DNA from 4 places in the Variovorax sp. SRS16 genome. Region 1 is predicted to be linked to each of the others. Evidence: predicted binding sites of a transcription regulator. Region 1 holds the regulator's gene; each other region holds the start of a gene.
What was found. The regulator LexA, encoded in region 1, represses DNA repair genes until DNA is damaged. The targets are predictions, from matches to a motif close to ACTGTATNNNNATACAGT.
Positions count from the first base shown of each region.

Region 2: a site for LexA is predicted at 1,518-1,535, ahead of E5P2_RS15770 (DNA topoisomerase IV subunit B). Genes of this name have one in related genera too.
Region 3: a site for LexA is predicted at 2,305-2,322, ahead of imuA (translesion DNA synthesis-associated protein ImuA). Genes of this name have one in related genera too.
Region 4: a site for LexA is predicted at 3,126-3,143, ahead of recA (recombinase RecA). Genes of this name have one in related genera too.

Region 1 covers NZ_LR594666.1:2,574,030-2,579,287, forward strand. The annotation lists gene E5P2_RS12445 (tetratricopeptide repeat protein) at 1-882, shown strand, start outside; gene E5P2_RS12450 (MFS transporter) at 872-2,032, opposite strand; gene E5P2_RS12455 (D-2-hydroxyacid dehydrogenase family protein) at 2,044-3,051, opposite strand; gene E5P2_RS12460 (hypothetical protein) at 3,201-3,545, opposite strand; gene lexA (transcriptional repressor LexA) at 3,687-4,361, opposite strand; gene E5P2_RS12470 (asparaginase) at 4,435-5,258, shown strand, end outside.
Region 2 covers NZ_LR594666.1:3,270,688-3,275,945, forward strand. The annotation lists gene E5P2_RS15770 (DNA topoisomerase IV subunit B) at 1-1,484, opposite strand, end outside; gene E5P2_RS15775 (MFS transporter) at 1,628-2,845, shown strand; gene E5P2_RS15780 (hypothetical protein) at 2,858-3,004, shown strand; gene E5P2_RS15785 (class I SAM-dependent methyltransferase) at 3,001-3,537, shown strand; gene dapA (4-hydroxy-tetrahydrodipicolinate synthase) at 3,609-4,535, shown strand; gene bamC (outer membrane protein assembly factor BamC) at 4,649-5,258, shown strand, end outside.
Region 3 covers NZ_LR594667.1:463,680-468,937, forward strand. The annotation lists gene E5P2_RS30290 (Y-family DNA polymerase) at 140-1,504, opposite strand; gene imuA (translesion DNA synthesis-associated protein ImuA) at 1,449-2,291, opposite strand; gene E5P2_RS30300 (hypothetical protein) at 2,528-2,779, shown strand; gene E5P2_RS30305 (nucleoside 2-deoxyribosyltransferase) at 2,902-3,459, opposite strand; gene E5P2_RS30310 (hypothetical protein) at 3,529-4,068, opposite strand; gene E5P2_RS30315 (hypothetical protein) at 4,301-5,101, opposite strand; gene E5P2_RS30320 (hypothetical protein) at 5,213-5,258, opposite strand, start outside.
Region 4 covers NZ_LR594666.1:5,638,210-5,643,467, forward strand. The annotation lists gene sucC (ADP-forming succinate--CoA ligase subunit beta) at 1-293, opposite strand, end outside; gene argC (N-acetyl-gamma-glutamyl-phosphate reductase) at 478-1,401, shown strand; gene recX (recombination regulator RecX) at 1,520-1,969, opposite strand; gene recA (recombinase RecA) at 1,979-3,061, opposite strand; gene E5P2_RS27165 (MarR family winged helix-turn-helix transcriptional regulator) at 3,207-3,692, shown strand; gene E5P2_RS27170 (response regulator) at 3,753-4,424, shown strand; gene E5P2_RS27175 (sensor histidine kinase) at 4,421-5,258, shown strand, end outside.

The DNA of each region.
Region 1 (5,258 bases):
CCCGATGGCGCGCCGGTGCGGCCTGTCAACACCGAAGAGCTGTTCGACGTGCAGCAGCAGTCGGACTTCTTTCTCTCGCTGGGCCAGCATGACCAGGCGATCGCGGTGCTGCGCGAGCACATCGCCGCCAATCCCGGCACGAGCGCCTTGGCATACCTCGACCTCCTGCGGATCTTCCACTCGCTGGGACGCCAGGAAGACTATGCGCGGCTGGCCGAGGAATTCGAACGTGCGTTCAATGCCGACGTGCCCGTGTTCGAGAAGTTCACCGACACGGGCAGAGGGCTCGAGCACTACCGCAGTGCCCTGGCGCGCATCGAGTCGCAGTGGCCGGCGCCAGGCACCCTGGCCCTTATCGAGGAACTGGTGTTCCGCAAGCCCGGTTCGCACGAAGAAGACGCCTTCGACCTTGCCGCCTACCAGGAGCTGCTGCTGCTGTATTCGGTGGCCAAGGAAGTGATCGATCCGGACAGTGCGCCGCCCGCACCGGTCACGCCGCATTCGTTCCTCGATACCTATGCGCACGACCAGCAACCGACGGCCTCGGCGCCTGTCGAGCCCGAGAGTCCGCCCGAGCCCGTGACGGATGGGCCGACGCTGCCGGCATCGATCTATGGCGCGATCGACCACGGCCTGCAGCACGATACGGTCCTGGTTCCGGATGCGCCGGTGGCGGCGCCGGGCCCGGTTCATGGCGCGTCGCACAGTGCAGCTGTCGGCGAGATGGATCTTGCGGAATTCGACAGGACGGCTTACGAGACCATTGCGGCGCCGATGGAAACGCCCAAGCCGGTACCGCCGATCGACCCGAATGTGATCGACTTCGAACTGTTCGATCCGACCACCGAAGCGGAAATCGCACCGCGGCCCGTCAAACGCTGAGCGCTGCACCGCGCGCCAGCTGTGCGCGGTCCACCGCCACGCTGAGCGCCAGCGCCAACAGCATCGTCACGAGGCCGACCCAGCTCATCCAGCTGGCGGCCTCATGGGCCAGCAGCCAGCCGCCCGCGGCGGCGCCGACGGCCTGCCCCACGTAGATGCCGGAACTGTTCAGCGCGACCGAGCCCGGCGCCAGGACCGGCGCGAGCGAAACCAGTCGCGCCTGCTGCGCCGAATTGGCCGCGAAGCAGCCCAAGCCCCAGGGCACCAGGATCAACGCCAGCCATCCGAGCGTGATTCCGAGCGGCCACAGAAGCAGGCTCACGCCGATCAGCACCGTGGTGATCAACACCATGCGCGACGCGCCGATGCGGTCGATGTAACGGCTCACCAGCACGTTGCCCGCGAGACCGCAGATGCCGAACCAGCCCCAGACGAGGCCCAGTTCGCTTGCGTTCGCGCCCAGGGTCTGCCGGAGAACGGGCGCGAAATAGCTGAACAGGACAAATTGCCCTGCACCTTGCAGGGCAGTGACGGACACGACGCCCATCAGCAAGGGATTCCTGAGCACGCGTCCCCAGGCCTCGCGCGACAACGCGGCGGGGCGGATGCCGGCCGGAAGCCGGGACCAGATCCCGTATGCGCTCAGCACGGAAAGAAACGCGATCGCCGCGAAGGCCGTCCGCCACCCGAAGTGGCCGCCGATGACCGCGCCGATCGGCAAGCCCAGCACCGAGGCCACGGACCAACCCAGAAAGACGAAGGTGACGGCACGGCCTCGCTGTTCGGCGGGCACCAGCATGCCGATACACGCGGCCGCTTGCGCGGTGAAGATGGCAGGCGCGACGACCGTGAGCATGCGCACCGCCAGCAGGCCGCCGAAGTTGGGCATCAGCATGGCGAGTAAATGCCCTGCGGCATACCACAGCATCGTGCAGCTCAGCAGGATGCGGCGGTCCCACCCCGCGACCACGGCAGCCAGCAGGGGTGCGCCCAGGCACATCACGATCGCTGCTGCGGTGATCAGCTGGCCGGCGGTCGCGGGGCTGACCTCCAGCGAGGTGCTGAGTTCATTGAGCGTGCCGGGCACCACCATCACGCCCGTGCCGATCACGAAGTTACCCGCCAGCAGCGCCCACGATGCAGCCGGCAATGCGGGCTGCTTCAACGACGGACCTGCAGCGCGCCGGGATTGACGATGTTGGTGGGGTTGCCCTTGATGAAGCTGACGACGTTGTCGAAGGCCTGGCCGAAGTACATCTCGTAGCTGTCCTGCTCGACGTAGCCGATGTGCGGCGTGCAGATGCAGTTCTCCAGCCGCAGCAGCGCGTGGCCTTGCAGCGGCGGTTCGCTCTCGAACACATCGATCGCCGCCAGTCCGGGCCGGCCGCGATTGAGCGCGGCGAGCAGGGCATCCTGTTCGACCAGTTCCGCCCGCGAGGTGTTGACGAAGAGTGCGGTCGGCTTCATGCGCGACAGATCTTCCAGCGTCACCAGCCCGCGCGTGTCGTCCGTCAGGCGCAGATGGATCGACAGCACGTCGGCAGCCATGAAGAAGGCGTCCCGGTTGGGGGCCACCTGCAGGCCGTCGGACCTCGCCTTGGCGCAGCTTTCTTCGCGGCCCCAAATCACCACCTGCATCCCGAAGGCCTGTCCGTAGCGGGCGACCAATTGGCCGATGCGGCCGTAGCCCCAGATGCAGAGGGTCTTGCCCTTCAGCACCGAGCCGAGCCCGAAGTTGGGCGGCATCGAGGCCGACTTGAGGCCCGACTGCTGCCACGCGCCGTGCTTGAGGTTGCTGATGTACTGCGGCAGGCGGCGCATCGCGGCCATGATGAGCGCCCAGGTGAGCTCTGCAGGTGCCAACGGCGAACCCGTGCCTTCGGCCACCGCAATGCCTTGCTCGGTGCAGGCGTGCACATCGATGTGTGCGCCGACGCGCCCTGTCTGCGAGATCAGCTTGAGCTTGGGCAGCTTCTCGATCAGCTGACGGGACACCTGGGTGCGTTCGCGGTTCAGCACGATCACGTCGGCGTCCTTGAGCCGGATCGAGAGCTGTCCGATGCCCTTGACCGTATTGGTATAGACCTTGGCTGCGTACGCATCGAGCTTGGCGGCGCAGCGCAACTTGCGCACCGCGTCCTGATAGTCGTCGAGGATCACAATGTTCATGGCGTGCCATTGTGCCTCGCGTTGCCAACGCGCCGTGTCGGCGCGTGGCTGGACACGGTTCGGCCGGATGCGCGTGCGGCTAGGTCATCGCCTCGGCGAACGCCCGCGGCGCGGGTCTGGAACCTGCGCCGGCGACAGGCCGCTCCGTGTCAATGCAGTCCGGCTGCTCGTGGTGTTGCGTCCGCGGCCTCCAGGGCGGCCAGCCGATCGAGCTCGGCGCAGACGTCGACCATGCGGCCGGAAATCAACACGCGACTGGCACGCCGGCCGGATTGCTGGGCGTCGACCGTGCGCACGACGCGCAAGGGACGCATCGGCGCTGGCACTTCGGCCTGCGCGGCTGCGCCGGGGTGCACCGCGCAGCTGGGCCGAACACTCACGTACCGCAGGCCAGCCGAAGCGGTGCGGCGCGATCGACGAGCCGGCATCCAGCGGCTCGCCAGCGATTGCAGTGGCGTGAAAAAATCAGCAATGCTGAGAAGAGCGATTCCCATGTGAACTCCAGAAAATCAGAGGTTGAACACAGGCAGGATTGCTTTCATCGGCTTCGACAGGGTGATGGCCTTCGCCATACGCCCGCCACCTGTCGCGGCCGGGATCTTCATGCATGCGGCTGCATGCGATGACTGCCGCAGCTACATCAGCATCGTGTTGCGGATCAGGCCGACTGCAAGGCCTTCAATTTCGAAGGGCTCGCCGGGCTGAACCACGATGGTGGGGTAATCGGGATTTTCCGCATGCAGTTCGATGACCTGCTTATTGCGCTTGAGGCGCTTGACCGTCACCTCATCGCCCAGCCGTGCCACCACGATCTGCCCGTTGCGGGCTTCCTTGGTGGCCTGGACGGCAAGCAGATCGCCGTCCATGATGCCGGCGTCGCGCATGGACATGCCGCGCACCTTGAGGAGGTAGTCGGGCTGGCGCTGGAACAGCGTGTTTTCCACGTAATAGGTTTGATCGACGTGTTCTTGCGCAAGGATGGGCGAGCCTGCGGCCACACGGCCGATCAGCGGCAGCGCCAACTGGGCCATGCCGGGGAGGGACAGGGAGAACTGGTTGTTGCGGGATTCGTTGAGGGAGCGCAGCGCATCGCCCTTGAGGCGGATGCCGCGCGAAGTGCCACTCACGAGTTCGATGACACCCTTGCGGGCCAGCGCTTGAAGATGCTCTTCGGCTGCATTGGCCGACTTGAAGCCGAGCTCGGCGGCAATCTCGGCGCGAGTGGGCGGAGCGCCGGTGCGCGCGATGGCACTCTGGATGAGGTCGAGGATCTGCTGCTGACGGGCGGTAAGCTTGACGGCAAACTGCATGAATGACTCCTTGCGGCACTGGCTGAATATCCAGTACCTGTATTTTTAACCAGTTTCAGAAAGTTGGCAAGCCATGGCCCAGGACATTCGAGACGGCCGGCGCCGCGTGATCGTGTTGGGGACGGGCGGCACCATCGCCGGAAGGGCGGCGGCGCCCGGTGACAACATCGGCTATGCCGCCGGCCAGGTGGGCGTGTCGGATCTGCTGAGCGGCATCGAGGCGCCGGACGGAATTTCATTGTTGGCGGAGCAGGTCGCGCAGATCGACAGCAAGGACATGACGTCGGTGGTCTGGCGCGAGCTCGCCCTGCGCTGCGCTCACTGGCTCGCCGCGCCCGACGTGGCGGGCATCGTCATCACGCATGGCACCGACACGCTGGAAGAGACGGCGTTCTTCCTGCAATCGGTGCTATTGCCGCACAAGCCCGTGGTTCTGACCTGCGCGATGCGGCCGGCCACCGCCCTGGCACCCGACGGACCGCAGAACATGCGCGATGCCCTCGTGGTCGCTGCGATGCCAGGTGCACACGGCGTCGTGGCCGTGTGTGCAGGGACCGTGCACAGCGCGTTCGATGTGCGCAAGGTCCACACCTATCGGCTCGATGCATTCGATTCCGGTGACGCGGGCCCGTTGGGCTATGTCGAGGAAGGCCTTGTGCGGCTCCACAGAAGCTGGCCCGGCGCGGCCGCCGATGTCGCCTCAGGCCTGTTCGAACGGATGATCGAAGCGCGGACATGGCCTCGGGTCGAGATCCTGGTGAGCCACGCAGAGGCGCGCGGGAGCATCGTCGATTCACTGCTCCAGGAGCGTCGGCTCGGTGCGGCAGAGCCGGTACAAGGCCTGGTGTTCGCGGCCACCGGCAACGGCACGCTTCACCATGCGCTCGAAGAGGCAGC
Region 2 (5,258 bases), 700 kb from region 1:
TCGACGCCGATGGCCACCGAGATGTCGTGGATCTCGGTGTTGGCGAACAGGCGGTCGCGCTCGACCTCCCAGGTGTTGAGCACCTTGCCGCGCAGCGGCAGGATGGCCTGGCTTTCCTTGTCGCGGCCCATCTTGGCGCTGCCGCCGGCCGAGTCGCCCTCGACCAGGAAGACCTCGTTGTGCGCGATGTCCTTGCTCTCGCAATCGGTCAGCTTGCCGGGCAGCACGGCGACGCCGGAGCCCTTGCGCTTCTCGACCTTCTGCCCGGCCTTCTGCCGCGTCTGCGCGGCCTTGATGGCCAGCTCGGCGAGCTTGCGGCCGTAGTCGACATGCTGGTTGAGCCACAGCTCGAGCGCCGGCCGCACGAAGCTGGACACCAGCCGCACCGCGTCGCGCGAATTCAGGCGCTCCTTGATCTGGCCCTGGAACTGCGGATCGAGCACCTTGGCCGAGAGCACGTACGAGGCGCGCGCGAACACGTCCTCGGGCAGCAGCTTGACGCCCTTGGGCAGGAGCGAATGCAGCTCGATGAAGCTCTTCACGGCATTGAACAGGCCATCGCGCAGCCCGCTCTCGTGCGTGCCGCCGGCGCTGGTCGGGATCAGGTTGACGTAGCTCTCGCGCACCGGCTGGCCGTCTTCGGTGAAGGCCACGCACCACTCGGCGCCCTCGCCCTCGGCAAAGTTGTCGGCATTGCGGTCGGCATGGCCGGCGCCTTCGAACAGCGGGATCACCGGATCGCCGTTGAGCGTCTGCATCAGGTAGTCACGCAGGCCGCCCTTGTAGAGCCAGGTCTGGGTTTCCTTGGTCTTCTCGATCACCAGCGTCACGGTGACACCCGGCATCAGCACCGCCTTGCTGCGCAGCAGGTGCGTGAGTTCGTGGATCGGCAGCACCGGCGACTCGAAGTATTTCGGATCGGGCCACGCGCGCACCGTGGTGCCCTGCCTGCGGTCGCGCGGACCATCGCCGTTGTTCGCGCTCGCGCTTTCCTGCGGGCGGATCTTGAGCTTCTCGATCACGTCGCCGCCCGAGAATGCGAGCTGCGCCACCGAGCCTTCGCGGTACGTGATCACCTCGAGCCGCTTGGACAGCGCATTGGTCACCGAAACACCAACGCCGTGCAGCCCGCCCGAGAAGCTGTAGGCACCGCCCGAGCCCTTGTCGAACTTGCCGCCCGCATGCAGCCGCGTGTAGACCAGCTCGATCACCGGCGCCTTCTCTTCCGGATGCAGGCCGAAGGGAATGCCGCGGCCGTCGTCCTCGATGCCGACCGAGCCGTCGGCGTGCATCGTGACCTTGATCTTCTTGCCGTAGCCGGCGAGCGCTTCGTCGGCCGCGTTGTCGATCACTTCCTGGATGAGGTGCAGCGGGTTTTCGGTGCGGGTGTACATGCCCGGACGCTGCTTGACGGGCTCGAGGCCCTTGAGGACGCGGATGGAGCCTTCCGAATAGGCCGGGGGAATCGTGCTGGGGGTCGCCATGGGGGCGGATTGTATGCGTGCGAAGCGCCAAAGCCTGTATGAACATACAGAAGACGGCGATGCGGCCGCGGCATCAACCCGGGCTGCAAATATCAACAATGCCTGCGGCCCGCGCGGCCACGCTTTTTGGATACATTGCCCGGATGCCTTCCACGTCCGCGCCCCTGTCGCTCAAGCAAGTCCTCTTCTGCGGCGCCATGGTCGTCACGCTGTCGATGGGCATCCGCCATGGCTTCGGACTCTGGTTGCAGCCGATCACGCAGGAGCAGGGCTGGTCGCGGCAGACCTTCTCGTTCGCGATCGCGATCCAGAACCTGGCCTGGGGCGTGATCGGCGTGTTCGCGGGCATGCTGGCAGACAAGCTGGGCGCGTTCCGGGTGCTGCTGATCGGCGCCGTGTGCTATGCGCTCGGGCTGGCCGGCATGGCGCTGTCGCCGACGCCGCTGCTGTTCACGCTGACGGCCGGCGTGCTGATCGGCGCGGCGCAGGCGGGCACCACCTACGCCGTCGTCTATGGCGTGATCGGGCGGCAGATTGCGCCCGAGCGCCGCTCCTGGGCCATGGGCGTGGCGGCGTCGGCCGGCTCCTTCGGGCAGTTCCTCATGGTGCCGATCGAGGGCCAACTGATCTCGCGGCTCGGCTGGCACACGGCGCTGATCGTGCTCGCGATGATGGTGCTGGTGATCGTGCCGCTGGCCTTCGGCCTGCGCGAGCCGCGCAGCTCGGCCGCGGCCACCGTGCCACGCGAGCAGACGGTCGTGCGCGCGGTGGCCGAAGCCTTCCGCTACCCAAGCTTCGGCTTCCTGATGGCCGGCTATTTCGTCTGCGGCTTCCAGTTGGCGTTCATCGGCGTGCACATGCCGAGCTACCTGCGCGACAAGGGCCTCGGGCCCGAGGTCGCGAGCTATGCGCTGGCGCTGGTCGGGCTGTTCAATGTCTTCGGCTCCTACCTCGCGGGCATGCTGGGCCAGCGCTTCGCCAAGCGCAAGATCCTGGCCGTGATCTACCTGGGCCGCGCGATCGCGATCGCGCTCTTCATCGGGTTGCCGGTCTCGCCGCTCTCGACCTATGTGTTCGCGGCGGTGCTCGGCTTCCTCTGGCTGTCGACGGTGCCGACCACCAACGCGCTGGTGGCGCAGATCTTCGGCGTGGCGCACCTGTCGATGCTGAGCGGCTTCGTGTTCCTGAGCCACCAGGTCGGCTCGTTCCTCGGCATCTGGCTCGGCGGCTATCTCTACGACAGCACCGGCAGCTACGACATCCTGTGGTACATCGCCATCGCGCTCGGCGTGTTCGCCGCGCTGATCAATCTGCCGGTGCGGGAAAGCGCGATCGCACGGCCGATCGCGCAACCCGCCTGAGCCTGCACGACCATGAACACGAAGCCGACGCTGCACCAACGCCTGCGCCATGCCGGGTGGCTGGCCGCAGCGGCGATCGTGCTGGCCGGCGTGTTCGCGCTCTACACCCGGCCGGCGTTCATGGTGACGCTGATCGACCAGTTCTGGGCCTGCTTTTGAACCACGCGACGCTCACGCCCTCGCCCTGGATCGTGCGCTGGTCGCACCTGCCCGCAGCCGATGCCACGGTGCTCGACGTCGCCTGCGGCGCGGGCCGGCACATGCAGTGGTTCGCGCAACGCGGCCATGCGGTGACCGGCGTGGACCGCTCGCCGGAGGCCGTCGATGCGGCCGGCCGCTTCGGACGCGCCGTGCTGGCCGACATCGAGGCCGGGCCATGGCCGTTCGCCGGCCAGCGCTTCGGCGCCGTGGTCGTGACCAACTACCTCTGGCGGCCGCGCCTGCCCGACATCGTCGCGGCGGTCGCGCCCGGCGGCGTGCTGCTGTACGAAACGTTCGCAATGGGCAATGAGACCGTCGGCAAGCCGTCGCGACCGGACTTCCTGCTCGCGCCCGGCGAGTTGCTGGCCGCCTGTGCGCCCTTGCGGGTGGTGGCCTACGAGGACGGCTTCCTGAGCGCGCCGGAGCGCTTCGTCCAGCGCATCGCGGCCGTGCGCCCGTCCGGCGCCGCGCCTGCGCGCCACCCCCTCTAGGGAAAGCCCGCACGGGCCTTCGCCGCCGGACCGTTCCGGCCTGCGCCGGGGCCGTCCGGCGGATCAGTAGAATGTGTACCTTTCGTGCAACCGACAAAGAGATTCCCTTGGAGCAACTGACAGGCAGCATCGTCGCGCTCGTCACGCCGATGCATGACGACGGCAGTGTCGACTATCCCGCCTTGCGCCGGCTCATCGACTGGCACATCGACGAAGGCACCGATTGCCTCGGCGTGGTCGGTACCACGGGCGAGTCGCCGACGGTCGATGTCGAAGAGCACTGCGAGATCATCCGCGTCTCGGTCGAGCAGGCCCGCGGGCGCGTGCCCATCATGGCCGGCTGCGGCGCGAATTCCACCAAGGAAGCGATCGAGCTCGCCAGGTTCGCCAAGGGCGTCGGCGCCGACTCGCAATTGCAGGTCGTGCCCTACTACAACAAGCCGACGCAGGAAGGCCAGTACCGGCATTTCAAGGCGATCGCCGAAGCGGTGGGCGACCTGCCGACCGTGCTCTACAACGTACCGGGCCGCACCGTCGCCGATATGGCGCACGACACCGTGCTGCGCCTCGCGCAGGTGCCCGGGATCATCGGCATCAAGGAAGCGACCGGCAACATCGAGCGTGCGCAGTGGCTGATCCGCGACCTGCCGAAGAATTTCGCCGTCTACTCGGGCGACGATCCGACCGCCGTGGCGCTGATGCTGTGCGGCGGCCAGGGCAACATCAGCGTCACCGCCAATGTCGCGCCGCGCAAGATGCATGAGCTCTGCATGGCGGCGATCGCCGGCGATGCGAAGCGCGCGATGCAGATCCAGTTCGAACTGATGCCCCTGCACCGCCACCTGTTCGTCGAGCCCAACCCCATTCCCGTCAAGTGGGCCATGGCTCGCCTGGGCCTGTGCGGCGGCGCGCTGCGGTTGCCGCTCACCGAGCTCGGCGAAGCGAGCCGCCCAGTGGTCGAATCCGCGCTGCGCGCGAGCGGCCTGCTCAAGGACTGAGCCATCTTTACTCGCCGTACGCGAACGCCGGCAACCTTTTGCGCGGCCTGCGCTCTGAAAGACGGGCGCTGCGGCCCATCGATAGATCGAACCATCCTCCAAGGAAGACGACGTTGAACACCATTTCGCGATTTGCACTGCTGGCACTGGTCACCAGCCTCGCTGCCTGCTCGGCCCTCGAAGGCGACAAGATCGACTACAAGAGCGCCGGCAAGGCACCCACGCTCGAAGTGCCGCCCGATCTCACGCAGCTGTCGCGCGAAAACCGCTATGCCGTGCCCGGTGGCACCGTCAGCGCCAATTCGTACCAGGCCGGCATCGCCAATGCGCCGGGCGTGCCGACCGCGGTCAGTTCCGTCGGCGACGTGCGCATGGAGCGTTCGGGGTCCGAGCGCTGGATCGTCGTCGGCCGCACACCCGAGCAGCTCTGGGAACCGGTGCGCGACTTCTGGCAGGAGAACGGCTTCCTGCTCACCACCGACCAGCGCAACCTCGGGATCATGGAAACCGACTGGGCCGAGAACCGCGCCAAGCTGCCGCAGGACATCATCCGCAGCACGCTCGGCAAGATCGTCGACCCGATCTATTCGACCGGCGAACTCGACCGTTTCCGCACCCGCATGGAACGCACGCCCAACGGCACCGAGATCTTCGTCAGCCATCGCGGCATGCAGGAGGTCTACAGCACGTCGCGCCAGGACCAGACGGTGTGGCAGCCCCGGC
Region 3 (5,258 bases), on a different replicon from region 1:
GTTGCCGCAGCGCCCCAGGACTCGTACACCCCGGGGTCCGCGCATTGCTGCGCACCCGATGAACTCCTTCCAAGCCCCTCGAGTAGGGGCTTTCTTTTGAGCTCGGATGCATCTCGCAACGGGTGGGTCGTGCGCCCGATTAAGCGAATACGCCATGGAGGAACCATGCGCTTTCTTCGCTCGCAAGGCGGGTTTGGTACACCCATAGCAAGCCAGCATGCTCACTCAGCGCGACGAAATAGTCACGCGCAACGTGACGTGTTTCGACCTGGTCGGAGGTGGCGGCCTTTCCTGGCGACGCCTGGTCAGTCAAGCTCTCACCGACCCGGTCGAACCAACCATGCTCGATGCGATGCGGGCCTATCAAGAACTTAAGGGGGCCTTGGTACAGGGGTTGTGACTCACGGGAGGCCAGGCGCAGTGGTTTGGGCAGGATGAAGGTGGGCTGAGGGCAGTCGAGTAGGCGCGCCACCTGCCTTGGGCGCTTGTCCGGAGCAGGCTGCCAATGGCACATCCATTCCGGCCGGTGGTCCTCCAGGATGACAGGTCGCAAGACCCGCTCTGGCCCCAGCCGCGCGGCGATGCGCTCCAGCACCAATGCCAGGCCTTCGCCGTCCGGTAGCGTCTCAGGCAGCAGCGAAAAACTGTTTTCTTCGAGCGGGCGAACGTCGTCTGCCACCAGTGCGAGGTCCCCCACGGGCGCCAGCAGCTCGACCTTGGCCAGGTTCTCGGCCAGCAATCGGCTCAAGTGCTCGATGTTGCGCGTTGGCTCCGCTGTACGAACCGACAGTTCGCCGCCATCTCCGGCTGCCTTGGCGCGCATCGCGTCGTGACACCACTTCAGCGTGAAAGCTGTCGTCCCGGACCGCCTTGCGGCCAACCAGGCGCACAGCTGGAGCAGGAGCCGACGGGCGCCAAAGAGAAGCGCCGGCGCCATCTCGATGCGAGACATCAGCTCGAGCTTGGCAGCAAAGGTGTCGGGAAGTTGCACCCAGGCATGCGCCTCCGGCTTGAGGCCATAGGCCTGGTCCAAAGCCCCCAACAGTTCCTTGTCAAAGCGCCGGCTCAGCCCGCCACGGGGGAGGGCGCGCACTTGGCCGAGGGTCTGGCATCCGATGCGTTCAAGGATGGCGGCATGCGCCGCGGCGGAAGCCAGAACTTCGACGGGGAGGGCGTCCAGCAGGGCCTGGAGGGGTTTGGAAAACCCGTTCGATTGACCCGTGCGCGCGACCGCCACCGCGGCGAGACTGGTCGGGGCCCAGGCAAGCTGACCCACCCCCATCTCTTCCGCCTCGGTTTTCACCCGCTCGACGAGCTTCCGCTTGCCGCCAAACAGGCGCACGCTCGCCTCCAGCTCCATCACCACCGCAGCAGAAGCGGAAGCCGCATCGATGATGCTGACGCGCGGGGTGAACTGGAGGCACCAGACCGCCAGGCCACGGATTGCTTCAGTGCGCTGGGTGTCGGAGAGCTGGCTGTCGGGAAGTAACGCTGCCCAGAGCATCTGATGGTTCTCCAGCGGTCACGCGAGGCTTGCGCGCGGCGAGGAGCACGCTCGGCTTCGACAGCCGGGGCGTGATGAGCGGCGCCAGGCCGCGGGGAATTGACGGCAGGTGCAGCACGCCGTCATGGGTGCTGCCTTTGCGCTTCAGCAGGTGCACCTGAAGCTCCCAGTCGACGCCATAGCTCACCTGCAGGCGCAGCGGCGCCGCGGAGGGCTCGTGCTGGGCCGCGGCGGGCCGGCACAGGACCACTGGGCTGTCGCATCCCTGGGCGCACACCTGAAGCCGTCGAATCTGCTCCTGACGCGCTTGCGGGAGCCAGGCCACTAGCATTCCGGCTGCGTTCGCCTTCACCAATTGCTCGGTGACCCATAGGCGCTCCGCCGGCGTCGCCGCCTGAATCCAGACCATTCGGCGCTCATCGATGCCCTCATCGCGCAGGCCTGGCAGGTGGGGAGCCTTCGGCGGTCCCACGATGACGATATCCTTGCCATCAGCCACAACCTGGCGCATTGCCGGGGCAAGCAGGCGCCACTCGAGCACGGTCGGCTGGGCCTGGAGCAGTTCGGTCAGGGAGCGGGCCGGCCAACCCCCGCCCGGCAACTCTGCATCGAGTGCGGCGAAGCCGGTGGGAACCACCTTGGTGACAGGCGAGCCAAGCTGGTCGCCGCGCCATAGGGCAGCCTCGACGGAGGCGGGCAACTCGCCCGGCTTCAGGACGGGCTTGACGCGGCGGGACGGCAGGGCCGGCGCGTCGTCATCGTCGGCCCATTCCAGAAGGGCGGCCATGACGGGCTCCGGTACTGTATGGACGTCCAGTTTACGCGCCTTTTCAGGCGCGTACAGCAGCCCCTCCAGGCGAGTCGGGTTTGGCCGGAGCCTTCCAGCCGAGGAGCAAGGGTCTCACTTTCGTGTGTCTGAGCTACGGGAAAGTTGGACATGTGCCCTGTTTCTGTGTGCGGCGCCCCCAGAGGGCGCGGCCCGCCTTGGTGCTACACGAAGGAGGCCAACTCACCCCCTCAATCATGCTGCACCCCCGAATCGACCTCGCGGCTCGCAAAGCCCAGCAACCCGTTCCGCCGAACTTGAAGACCGCCGAGCATCACTGGCTGGAGGTCAAAGACATGGACGGCCATTCCTTCGGCTTGGTCGTTGCGCAATGGAATCCGGGGGCGCGCAAATGGAGCCATTCCGGCAACGTCGGAACAGGCTTGTACCTGAACTCCGACTACTGGCGCTATGTAGCGCCCTGCCCAATGCCGGATTTCCCCGCCTGATTATTTCGCCCCGCCGGCTTTCAAGCCGTCGGGGCGATGCTTCTGGCGTTCTCCGCGCGGAATGCAACTGCGATTACTCACTAAGCGCCACAAGGGGTACTGAACTACCCAGCGAGCTTTATCTATTGGGCCTGAAGCAGCCCAACCTGCTGGAAGTGGCTGGCAATTCGGTCTAGAGCTGCGCGCGCAGACGGCGCAATCTCGGCGGAACGCGACAGCATGAGGTTGAGGCGCTGCCCGAGGCCTTCGACGTGAACCTTCGTGGCGGTTTCGCACTGGCCACCGCGGCCGTCCGATTCGCAGGGAAGAGTGGCGGCTACTCGGGATGCGTAAGTGCCGGCAGGGACGCCGTAGGCAACGACCGGCTTCTTGAGCGCCACAGCGAAGCCCACCTCATAGACGGTTCCGGAATCCGGTTCGGTCCCCCGAAAGTTCACCAGGTTGGCTGCAATGCCGTCCGCGCGCTGGATGAGCTCGATGTTCGCGTCGTAGATTCGCTGGGCGATTTCATCCTCGGTGCCCCCGAACCCGTCCGGCAGGCCGCCATCGGACGGCACTAGGGCAACCATCCCGAGCTGCTCGCAATGGGCCTTCAGCGCCTTGAAAATCTCGGCGCGCTCGGGGAAGAAGACGTCAGGCCCGGCCAGGTAGACGTGCGGGCGTGCTGGTTGCTCTCTCATGGAAACTCAAGAAATTGAAAATGAGGCGCGCCGTAAGGGCGCTCATCTGTTATTGGCGGTGGAATCCGTTCAGTCGTCCAGGCGTATCCGAGGGGCGAAGCGGTCCGGGTACAAGTTGCGCATCCGTGCGCTGGGGCTCACGACCTCAATCGGAGTCAACACGGAGACGCCCTGCTCGCCCGATTCCTTTCTAGGCATGAAAGCGGGAGTCGCCGAACACGGCCCCTGAAACCACATATAGCCCGTCTGCAGGCCGTCGTACTTCATCCACAGGATGCGAAAGCGGTCCACCAGTACCTGGCGCGGCTCCTCCCAGGTGTCCCGGTTAATCTCAACGACATCGCCAATGCGGGCGCCGAATTTTGCGAGCAGCCACGCCTCGCACGTCTCGAGGTGAAGCTTCTTCTTGCCCGCCATCAGGTAGTCGTAGGCGTCCTGCAAGAGTCGATTCAACGGACCCTCGCGCGCTGCTTCCTCGGCGGCGCCCGCCTCGATGTTCATTCGAAAGACGCGGTAGCACAGCGAGGCATGTGCCTCGCCGGCGGAAATCCCAGCTGCCGTGCAACGCTGAATCAGGAGTTCGACTTCCTTCGTGATGTGGTCGTCCACTGCAGCTTTTCTTGCCAGTTCTTGGGTAGCGGGCATAGTCACATCCTGAATTTGTTGTTTGAATGGAGCTCGTTGGGTGCCCGTGGGTACCCGTTCCAGGCTCGCGGGTTCGCGTGCCTAAGAGCCCTAAAAGCCATCATTATAGCAGCTATAAAGCTTTCGAGCTAGAACCGTTTTAGGGTGACTCGCGCAAGAAAACGGACGGCGGTTAGGCGCGTCCGTTTTAGGGAAATCAGAGCAGGTCGCTCAGCAAATGAATCTGGCCCTTCAGCAAGGCCTTGTCCCGCATGCTCAGCCCGCGCACCAGTCGATGTGCCAGGGCCGCTGCGTCTCTCCGGTCTTGCTCCTCACGCATTGCGCTGGGGAAGATTTCACCAGCCAGGTACTGCGCCATCAGGTGGTCGATGCCGCGAATACCTTCTCGGCGTAGGCGGATGATTCGGTCAAGGTCATCGCCCAAGGTCTTCGGCGGCACCTCAGTCGCTCCCTTGGAGAGCGACATCTTGCCCGTGTGCACCAGATTGCCTTCTGAAAGGCGGAAGGCCAGGTCAAAGCCTCGCCGATGGTCCTCAGGCTCCGCCGTCAGGACGATTTTTCCACTTTCGCGCTGGTGCTGGGCGGCCCGGTCTCGCAACGGCCCACGCAGCAGCACGCGCTGACTGCCGAGGTCCATGCCAGCGGGAAGCGCGAGAAGCGCCCGAATCCACGGAGTTGCGGGTTCGCCCGTGGCCTGCCGAAGCTCACCGCGGGCCATCTCCAGCTTGGCGTAGATGCGAGTCAGGTCGCCCTTCCATCGGTAGCGCTGGTCGGCGGTCAGGCTGTCGACTAGAAGCGCCTGCGAAGTCCCGCGCCAGTATTGCCAGTAGTCGAAGCACGCGTGGTGCAATGCACGCGCGCCCGGGGAGGCCTCGGCATCCTGAGGCTCGAGCCTGAGGCCAATTCCGCGGCGGCCGTGGCGTCCGGGTTTGTATTCGAAAGGCTCTATCGTGTGACCGCGGAGGCAGTCGAAGATTTGGAATGCGAGAGTAGTCATTGGGTGCCCTTGAAGTTTGTTTACCTCCTTCGTCTAGCGAACACGCCGCGGTCAAGCGGGAAAAAGCTCCCAGGGCATTGCCGAGGGAGCTAGAAGGAGGGGAGGTTGAAATCAGTCTTGGCTGGAGGGCTTCTTGGCAGCCGGCTTGAACTCCGGA
Region 4 (5,258 bases), 3.1 Mb from region 1:
ATCAGCAGGCGGCGGACCTTCTGGCCTTCGGGGCCGGTCTGGTGCGTCTTGAGCTGCATGCCGAGGATTTCGCCGGCGAGTTTCTTGACCTCGTCGATGGAGCGCGCGAGCTTCACGCCGCCGCCCTTGCCACGGCCGCCGGCGTGGATCTGGGCCTTGACCACCCACACGGGGCCGCCGAGTTTCTGGGCGGCTTCGACCGCCTCCTGCACCGTGTACGCCGGAATGCCGCGCGGCACAGGCACACCGAACTTGGCAAGAATTTCCTTGCCTTGGTACTCGTGAATCTTCATGAGGGTGTCTCTCGGAACGAGGTTGAGAACGGGAGAGTTGTTGGCTGTTGTCCGCGGGCCACGACGCCCGGATGGCGGGGGCGGCGAACAACCAGGGACTGTATCATGGTGCGCCGCACCAACGTGCGGATCCGTTCCCGCGGTCACACCCGGTTTCCACAGAGGCAATTCCAAGGCCCCCACCATGCCCAAGGTCTTCATCGACGGCGAGGCCGGCACCACCGGCCTCCAGATTCGCGAGCGGCTCCAGACGATGCCGGAGATCGAACTCGCGAGCATCGCGCCCGAGCTGCGAAAGGACGCAGGCGCCAAGGCCGCGCTGATGGCCGGCGTCGATCTGGTCGTGCTCTGCCTGCACGACGACGCGGCCCGCGAATCGGTGGCCCTGATCGACCGCATCGAGGGCCGCCGTCCCAAGATCATCGACGCATCGACCGCGCATCGCACCGCGTCCGGCTGGGTGTTCGGCTTTCCCGAACTGGTCGCCGGCCAGAGCGCGGCGGTCGCCAAGGCCGAGCGGGTGGCCAACCCCGGCTGCTACGCGACCGGCGCGATCGCCATCGTGCGTCCGCTGGTCGATGCCGGCCTGCTGCCGACCGATCATCCGATCGCGCTGCCTTCGGTCAGCGGCTACTCCGGCGGCGGCCGCACCATGATCGAAGCCTACGAAAAGGGCGAGGCGCCGCTGTTCGAGACCTATGCGCTGGGGCTCAAGCACAAGCACATCCCCGAGATCATGAAATACACCGGCCTCAGCCGCCGGCCGGTCTTCATTCCCTCGGTGGGCAACTTCAGGCAGGGGATGCTGGTGCAGTTGCCGCTGCATCTGGACGACCTGCCCGGCCGCCCGAAGTCGAGCGACCTGCACGATGCGCTGGCTGCGCACTATGCGAAGAGCAACACGCCGGAGCAGTTCGTGAAGGTGCTGCCGCCAAGTGCGGACGGCAAGATCGATGCGCTGGCGCTCAACGACACCAACCAGCTCGAGATCCGCGTGTTCCCGAACGAGGACCATCGCCATGCGGTGGTGATCGCGCGGCTGGACAACCTGGGCAAGGGTGCCAGCGGCGCCGCCGTTCAGAACCTCAAGCTGATGCTGGGCCTCTGACCCGGGCCTTCGCCCTGGCCGCTGGCGCGCTCAGGCCGCTGGCCCAGTCCGGCAGCCGCAGCGGGTCGGCCGCACGACGCGCTGCGTGATGACGCGCGACGCGAACGAATCCGGTGTGTCAGTCATCGAAGTCCGTCCTCAGCACCTTGGCCACCACCGAACCCGAGAAGCCGCGCGCCAGCAGGAAGCGGGTTTGTCTGGCGCGCTCTTTCGCATCTGCCGGCGGCGCATCGAAGCGGCGTCGCCACAGCGCCGTGGCCCGCTCCACTTCGCTGGCCTGCAGACCGGCCACCGCCTCGACGATGGCCTCGGGCGCGATGCCTTTGGCCTGCAGTTCCTGCCGCACCCGCAGCGCGCCGAGCCTCGGTGCGCGCTGATGGATGACCGAGGCGACGACACGCGGTTCGCTGATGAAATCCTTCGCCGCCAATTCGTCGAGCGCGCGCGCCAAGGTGCCGGGTTCTTCCTCATATTTGGCGAGCTTGCGTTCGAGCTCGGCGCGCGAATGCTCGCGCTGGCTCAGGAGGCGCAACGCACGCCCCTTGAGCGAGGGCGCAGCGAATGCCACCTGCGCCTCTTACTTCTCGGCCTTCTCGGGCTTGTCGGCCGCGCCGTCGGCCGCTTCGGCCAAGAGCGGAATGCCCAGCGATTCGCGCACCTTGTTCTCGATCTCGCGCGACAGCGACGGGTTCTCGCGCAGGAACTCGCGCGCGTTGTCACGGCCCTGGCCGATCTTCTCGCCGTTGTAGGCGTACCAGGCGCCCGACTTGTCGACGATCTTGGCGGTCACGCCCATGTCGATGATTTCGCCTTCGCGGCTGATGCCCTCGCCGAACAGGATGTCGAACTCGGCCGTCTTGAAGGGCGGCGACACCTTGTTCTTCACCACCTTGACCTTGGTCTCGTTGCCGATGGCCTCGTCGCCCTTCTTGATGGTGCCGATGCGGCGGATGTCCAGCCGCACCGAGGCGTAGAACTTCAGCGCGTTGCCGCCGGTGGTGGTTTCGGGCGAGCCGAACATCACGCCGATCTTCATGCGGATCTGGTTGATGAAGATGACCATGCAGTTGGTCTTCTTGATGGTGGCCGTGAGCTTGCGCAGCGCCTGGCTCATCAGGCGGGCCTGCAGGCCGGGCAGCGAGTCGCCCATCTCGCCTTCGATTTCGGCCTTGGGCGTGAGCGCGGCGACCGAGTCGATCACGATCAGGTCGACCGCACCGGAGCGCACCAGCGAATCGACGATCTCGAGGGCCTGCTCGCCCGTGTCGGGCTGGCTGATGAGCAGGTCGGACAGGTTGACGCCGAGCTTCTGCGCGTACTGCACGTCGAGCGCGTGTTCGGCATCGACGAAGGCGCAGGTGCCGGCCTGGCGCTGCATCTCGGCGATGACCTGCAGCGTGAGGGTGGTCTTGCCCGAGGATTCCGGTCCGTAGATCTCGATGACGCGGCCGCGCGGCAGGCCGCCGACGCCGAGCGCGATGTCGAGGCCCAGGGAGCCGGTGGAAACCACCTGGATGTCTTCCAGCGCCTCGCCCTCGCCCAGCCGCATGATCGTGCCCTTGCCGAACTGCTTTTCGATCTGGGCCAGCGCGGCCTGGAGGGCCTTGGCCTTTTCGCTGTTGGCGACCGAGATGCTTGCGCCCTTGACGACTGCGTCCATTGGAAAGCTCCTTGAATATCAATGGGTTGTGTGGAGGGCATCCGCTTTCTGCTTTTAATCACAGCCTGGATGCTTGAACAGTAGTGTAGGGGTGGATAGATCGAGAAAAACTGATTTTTTGGTCAGTTTGCTTTACCATTTGCGAATGGCCGATCCTGCCTTTCCCGCCGACCCCGACACTTGGCGCCAGACACATCTGGGCCGCCTGCTGGGCCATGCGATGCGCCGCTTCGACGAGCGCGTACTGGCGTTGATGGCGCACGATGCCGATGTGCCGCTCGCGCTGTCGAACCTCGCCGCACGCGCGCAGGTGAGCGCGGCGCACGTTCACATCACCCGCCACCTCGCGCGCGAAGGCTCGCGGCTCACCGTGCTGGCCGAGCGCGCCGGCATGACCAAGCAGGCCATGGGCGCACTGGTCGACCAGTGCGAGGCCTGGGGCCTGGTGACGCGCGGCCCCGATCCGCGCGATGCGCGGGCGCGGCGCGTGCTGTTCACGGCCGACGGCCTGGCCTGGCTCCAAGCCTTCCGCCACGCGGTGGCGCAGGCCGAACAGGAGTTTCGCGCCAGCGTCGGCGACGAGATCGCGACCGTGGTCACCCTCGGCCTCGAAGCCTATGCAGCGGCCTAGAATTCGGACGGGGAATGTGGTCAGACGGCCTTCCAAAGGCCGCGACATGTGGAGACTCGCATGCGAATCCTGATTGCCGAAGACGACCAGGTCCTGGCCGATGCGCTGCTGCGCAGCCTGCGCAATGCCGGCGCCGCGGTCGACCACGTGGCCAGCGGCTCGCAGGCCGACGCCGCGCTGATGACCAACAGCGAATTCGATCTGCTGATCCTCGACCTGGGCCTGCCCAACCTGCACGGCCTTGAAATCCTCAAGCGGCTGCGCGCCCGTGGCTCGCAGCTGCCGGTGCTGGTGCTGACGGCCGCCGACAGCGTCGAGGAGCGCGTCAAGGGCCTCGACTACGGCGCCGACGACTACATGGCCAAGCCCTTCTCGCTGCAGGAGCTCGAGGCCCGCGTGCGGGCCCTGACGCGGCGCGGCATGGGCACCACCAGCAACGCCATCAAGCACGGGCCGCTGGTGTACGACCAGGCCGGCCGCGTCGCGACCATCGACGGCAAGATGATCGAGCTGTCGGCGCGCGAGCTCGGCCTGCTCGAAGTCCTGCTGCAGCGCGCCGGCCGCCTGGTGAGCAAGGACCAGCTGGTCGAGCGCCTGTGCGAATGGGGCGAGGAGGTGAGCCTGAACGCGATCGAGGTCTACATCCACCGCCTGCGCAAGAAGATCGAAAAAGGGCCGGTGCGCATCGCCACCGTGCGCGGGCTCGGCTACTGCCTCGAAAAAATCGCTTGAAGCTTTTCCAGCGCGCGCAGCGCTCGCTCTTCGGCGAGATCCTCGATTGGATGCTCACGCCGCTCCTGCTGCTGGTACCGGTCAGCATCGGGGTCACGTGGCTGGTGGCGCAGGGCATCGCCAACGCACCGTACGACCGGGCGCTGGAATACAACGCCCAAACGCTGGCGCGCCTCGTGAAGGTACGGCCGAACGGCGTGGACTTCGTGCTGCCGCAGCCGATGCGCGAGATCCTGCGGGCCGACGGCACCGACCGCGTGTACTACCAGGTGCTCGACGAGCAGGGCCAGCTGCTCAGCGGCGAGCGCGATGTCCCGCGTCCCAACTCCGACGATCCGCCCGTGCCGGGCACGGTGTACCTGCGGGATGGCGAGATGCGCGGCAAGCCGGTGCGCGTGGCCTCGCTCTGGGTGGTGGGCGCTTCGCCCGACACGCCGCCCGTGCTGCTGCAGGTGGCCGAAACGCGGCAGAAGCAATCCGTGCTGGCGATGGAAATCATCAAGGGCGTGCTGCTGCCGCAGTTCGCGATCCTGCCGCTGGCGGTGCTGTTGATCTGGCTGGCGCTGGTGCGCGGCATCAAGCCGCTGTCGGTGGTCGAGGCTCGCATCCGCGAGCGCCGGCCCGACGACCTGAGTCCGCTCGACGAATCGTCCGTGCCGCTCGAGGTCGTTCCGCTGGTGCTGTCGGTCAACGAGCTGCTGGGCAAGCTCAAGGACTCGATCGGCACGCAGAAGCGCTTCCTGGCCGATGCGGCGCACCAGCTCAAGACCCCGCTCGCAGGGCTGCGCATGCAGGCCGACCTCGCGCAGCGCGAAGGCGCGAATGCCGACGAGC